Regions from separate parts of the Halioglobus maricola genome, predicted to be linked through region 1. Evidence: predicted binding sites of a transcription regulator. Region 1 holds the regulator's gene; the other holds the start of a gene.

Region 1 (2,394 bases):
TACGCCTACCAGCATGCCCACGATCCCCCAGACGACTGTCATGATTGCAAACTGGCGCACCACCTTATAGTTATAGGTGGGATGTTCCAGTGCGGAGTTAAGCTCGCTCATGGTTTCATTCCAAAGTCAGATTTTGAGAAAAACTAAAATCGTTGTTGTACGGGTCAGTCAGTGAAGGCCGGAGCCGCACCGAAGTCCCACAGAATCACTGCGCCGACCATAATGCAGATCAGCAGTACCAGTGCCACACCCATCACCGCACTGGAAAACAGGAAGCCGCGTTCCTCGGGGATGTTCATCACGATGGGGATTCCCAAGTACATCAGGTAAACCGCCCAGCATACGGCGACAATGCCGATCAGCAGATCCAGCCACAGCACCGGGAAGAAACCCACTGCACCGAAGATAAACATGGGGGTCGCCGCCAGCGAGCAGATGATGATGCCCTTGGCGATCGTGGATTGTGCACCGTAGGTGTCGCTCATCCAGTGAACGAAGTAGCCCAGTACGGCGAGGCATGCCACTTGCGTTATATAGAACAGAATACATATTTGCAGGGCACTGTCTTTCGTTAGCCTGATGCTCTCGCCATCGCCGACAGTCCAGCCGACATTCGTGGTGCCGTAGTACCAGGCAACCGCAGGAATAAGTGACAGGATCAAGGGATAGAGCAGCAGGGTCTTAAAGGAGCTGTCTGACAGCTCAGAAATGCTCTTCCACTGAGAACTGGGCTTAACAAGCAGGCCGAAGGTGTGCTGAATCATTAGGTTTTTCTCTCCCCAAAGCTACGCTGGTAATTGTCGTGCATTCTAGGGTGTCCAGAACAATTCACCTTGATGTGTATCAAGGTAGAAATTGACGCCGATAACGCTTCCCCGGTTTGGGGATTAGCTGTCGACAGAGCCGTGTTAACTGGTGAGGTTTGCTACGTTCCTCAGGCCCCTGGCATCCAGAATTTCGATTTCCTTGTTGTCAACTCGCAGAATTTCCATTTTCTGCATGCGGCTGAAGACCCGGGAAACGGTTTCTACCGTCAGACCCAGGTAATTGCCGATGTCTACCCGCGACATGGGCAGACGGAAATTGGTGGCGCTGAGCTTGCGGCGCGCGTTGCGTTCCGAAATGCTCAGCATCAATGAGGCCACGCGTTCATCGGCTGAATTTTTACTCAGCAGCGTGATCAATTGCTGGTCTTCGGTAATTTCGTGGCTCATCAGCTGGAAAAAGTGTCTTTGCAGATTGGGCATCAACGCGCTGAGCTTTTCCAGTGAGGTAAAGGGGATTTCACAGACCGCGGAGGTTTCCAGGGCCTTTGCCGACGAGGCGTGTGCGTTGTTGGAAATACCATCCATGCCGAGGATTTCGCCCGGGAAATAAAAGCCGGTGACCTGCTCGCGGCCATCATCCGTTGTCTTGTAGGCCTTCAGGGTGCCTGAGCGCACAGCGAATACGGATTGGAAGTCATCGCCTTCACGGTACAGATGCTGGTTCTTCTGTAGTGGTTTGCTGCGCTGGATTATCTCGTCTAGCTGGGCGATGTCATCGCTCTCGAGAGCGAGAGGCAGGCAAATGCTGTTCAGGCGACAGTTGCCGCAATTGACCTGAAAGTCGTGGGTACACGCTTTGGCGCTGTCACTCCCCGATTGAGCAATGTTCGTCATGTGGAAACCTTTGCGCGAGAACAACCTCAATTATAATCGAAATTTCGCATAGCCTGTAATGTGATTTTTGTAGTTGGCTCAGACGGTAGCAGAGAATTTTGGCGCGGGTTCATCCCCCTGATGGGCTCCCAGGTAAGCGTCGAAAGGCATGCAGATGTTGCGTAGGAAGGGGCGCCCGCGTTTGTGGATAGTGATCTGTTCGTTGGAAATGGTCAGGAAACCGTCTCCAACCATGGGCTGAATGGCGTCCAGTTCGCGGGCAAACTTTCGACTAAAGTCTATACCGAACTGACGATTCACATCGCCCAGGTCGAGTTTCAGGTCCGAAATCAGGCTCATTATCACGTGGCGGCGCAGTTTGTCCTCGTCGGTCACCATACAACCGCGGGTGACAGGCAGCTCACCGGCGTCAATCATTGCGTAATAATTGTCCAGTTCTCGTTCATTTTGCAGGTAGTAGTCGCCGATCTGGCTGATAGCAGAGACACCCAGCCCCAGCAGGTCGTCTGCCATGCGCAGCGAGTAGCCCTGGAAGTTACGTTGCAGACGGCCCTCGCTCTGGGCAATAGCGAGCTCGTCGTCGGGGAGTACGTAGTGGTCCATTCCGATCAGTTCGTAGCCAGCATCCTGCAGCGTGCGACTGATCAGCTCATGCAGCAGCAGTTTCTCGTCGGGTTCTGGCAGGGTGAGGCGGTCGATAGCGCGCTGACTGAGAAAACGCTCTGGCAGGTGG
Region 2 (2,394 bases), 620 kb from region 1:
CGCCTGGACAGCCATGGGGGGCGCGACACTGCCGATCGAGTCATCGCAGATTCATACCCTGAATCGGGGGTTCAAGCTGACCGGGCGCCTCGGTGAGGTGATGCGTGAATCGGCCGAGATCGCCTATAGCTATGTCATCGCCCATCTCAAGGATTACGGTTGCGACCGTGACTTCTTTGATATGTCGATGGTTCACCTGCACGTGCCGGAAGGGGCAACCCCGAAGGATGGGCCCAGCGCCGGTATCACCATGGCCACAGCCCTGGTGTCTCTGGCGCGCAAGGAGCGCATCAAGCGGCCGCTGGCGATGACCGGGGAGCTGACTTTGACGGGGCAGGTGCTGCCGGTGGGAGGGATCCGCGAAAAAGTGATTGCCGCCCGGCGCAGCAAGATCATGGAGTTAATCCTGCCACATGCGAACCGGCGCGACTTCGAGGAGCTGCCAGATTTCCTGCGGGAGGGTATTAACGTGCACTTCGCACGCAACTACCGCGAGGTCTTCGAGTTTGTGTTTCACGAGCACCGCAAGGACAAGTCGCTGCACTGAGTCGGGGGGGGGCGGCGCCTTGGCTGGTCAGTAGTCTTCGTTGACGTCCGAGAGCTGTTCGTTAAGGGTCAGGAAGTCCCACAGAATGCCCAGGCCTAGCAAACCGGCAGTAAACATATAGAGGATGCCGGTGAACCACTTGCCCATATACATGCGGTGTATGCCCAGCCAGCCAAGGAAGGTGAGCAGAATCCAGCTGAGGTCGTAGTCGACCGGGCCGGGCACGAAGCGGCGGTCGGCTTCCCGCGACATTCCGGGAATCAGTAGCAGGTCGATAATCCAGCCAATAAAGAACAGGCCCAGGGTGAAGAACCAGATTGCGCCTGAGATCTGCTTGCCGTAATAGAAGCGGTGGGCGCCGATAAATCCGAAGATCCACAGCAGGTAGCCCATGAATACAGAGTGCGTGCCTTCCTGTCGGTTCAACGTCCTTCTCCTGTGATGAATGCCCAGCCATGGTGTTGGCTGCAGCTATCGCCGTCAAGGGGCTGCCTGGTCAGTGCGTTGTCTATACTGATCTGGATCATGGCTGTGTGCCCGTAAGACGGTAGGCTAGTCAGTAAACCCCATTCGCTTTTTTTGAGGAGCATGTATGTCCGTAGAGCACCACGATTTACACCACGAATTCCCCGATCTTCACGATCGTATTCACGAATTAAAGATGAACGATGCGCATTTTCGCCGTTTGTTTGATGAATACCATGAGCTCACGACCAACATCGAGAAGATGGAAGACGAGGTGACGCCGGTCGCGACGCGCACCGAAGAGGAAGCGAAGGTACGCCGCCTGCACCTGAAGGACGAGCTCTACCGGATGCTTACGGCAGCTTGAGCATGGCCTACGAAGCACTTAAGACGGAACTGGAGCAGCGTCTGGCTGCGATGCAGAAGCGTCTGGCCAGTATCAAGGCAGATGTCACCCAGGAGCACTCTGGCGATTCGGCGGAACAGGCCCAGGAGCGAGAGAACGACGAGGTGGTCGACGCCATCGGCAATGAAACGCGCCTGTCCCTGCACGATATCCAGGTTGCTCTGGATAAGCTCGCTGATGGCACCTACGGCCTGTGTGAGTCTTGTGGTAGCGACATCGGGGAGGGTCGCCTAAAGGCAATCCCCGAGGCAACGCGCTGTGTGAGCTGCGCTGACGCCTGATAGTGGGGCCCTGCGGGGTCCATTTTCCTTCCGTATGCGTAAGTCGTTGGTCTTTATATAACCAGTCGGTATAATGCGCCCGGTTTGGGTGGAAAGTGGTTACATTTTGGCCCTGCCCTCAGTGCCACCTGAGCCATCAAAGTGGTAAAAATCACCGTTCTGGCGTCTCTGCTAAATTAATTCCAAACCCGCCTTGACAGTACCCCGGCTGATCCTTAGAATTCGGCTTCCTTTTTCGGGGGGTCCCTTTGCGGGCCTCTGGTTTTTTATTTGATTGGAGTTAGGTCAGGTGCAGAATCAACGTATTCGTATCCGTCTCAAGGCTTTTGACCACAAGCTGATCGACATGTCGACTCAGGAAATTGTGGAAACTGCGCGCCGTACTGGTGCACAGGTTAAAGGCCCCATTCCCCTTCCTACCAGGAAGGAGAAGTACACAGTGCTGGTTTCCCCGCACGTAAACAAGGACGCACGTGACCAGTACGAAATTCGTACGCACAAGCGTCTGTTAGACATCGTGGAGCCTACAGAGAAGACTGTAGACGCCCTGATGAAACTGGACCTGGCAGCAGGTGTAGAAGTACAGATCAGTCTTGGCTAACGACAATTCGTAGCAAGACCTGCTCGGGATTACTTATTAAGTGACCCGGGTGTGTAATGCCCAGCTACTCTTTTGAGCGGTTGGGCAGCCATAG

The links. The regulator FNR, encoded in region 1, switches genes on or off when oxygen is low (the NO sensors DNR and NnrR bind a similar motif). The targets are predictions, from matches to a motif close to TTGATNNNNATCAA.
Region 2: EY643_RS16005 (HP1242/YdcH family protein) is a predicted target of FNR. The motif match lies at 1,061-1,074, and genes of this name have one in related genera.

The regions. Positions count from the first base shown of each region.
Region 1 covers NZ_CP036422.1:2,897,075-2,899,468, reverse strand. Annotated here, with positions in the region: gene ccoN (cytochrome-c oxidase, cbb3-type subunit I) at 1-111, opposite strand, end outside; gene EY643_RS13220 (Yip1 family protein) at 165-764, opposite strand; gene fnr (fumarate/nitrate reduction transcriptional regulator Fnr) at 909-1,661, opposite strand; gene hemN (oxygen-independent coproporphyrinogen III oxidase) at 1,740-2,394, opposite strand, start outside.
Region 2 covers NZ_CP036422.1:3,515,612-3,518,005, reverse strand. Annotated here, with positions in the region: gene lon (endopeptidase La) at 1-547, shown strand, start outside; gene EY643_RS16010 (NINE protein) at 575-940, opposite strand; gene EY643_RS16005 (HP1242/YdcH family protein) at 1,140-1,379, shown strand; gene EY643_RS16000 (TraR/DksA family transcriptional regulator) at 1,382-1,699, shown strand; gene rpsJ (30S ribosomal protein S10) at 1,989-2,300, shown strand.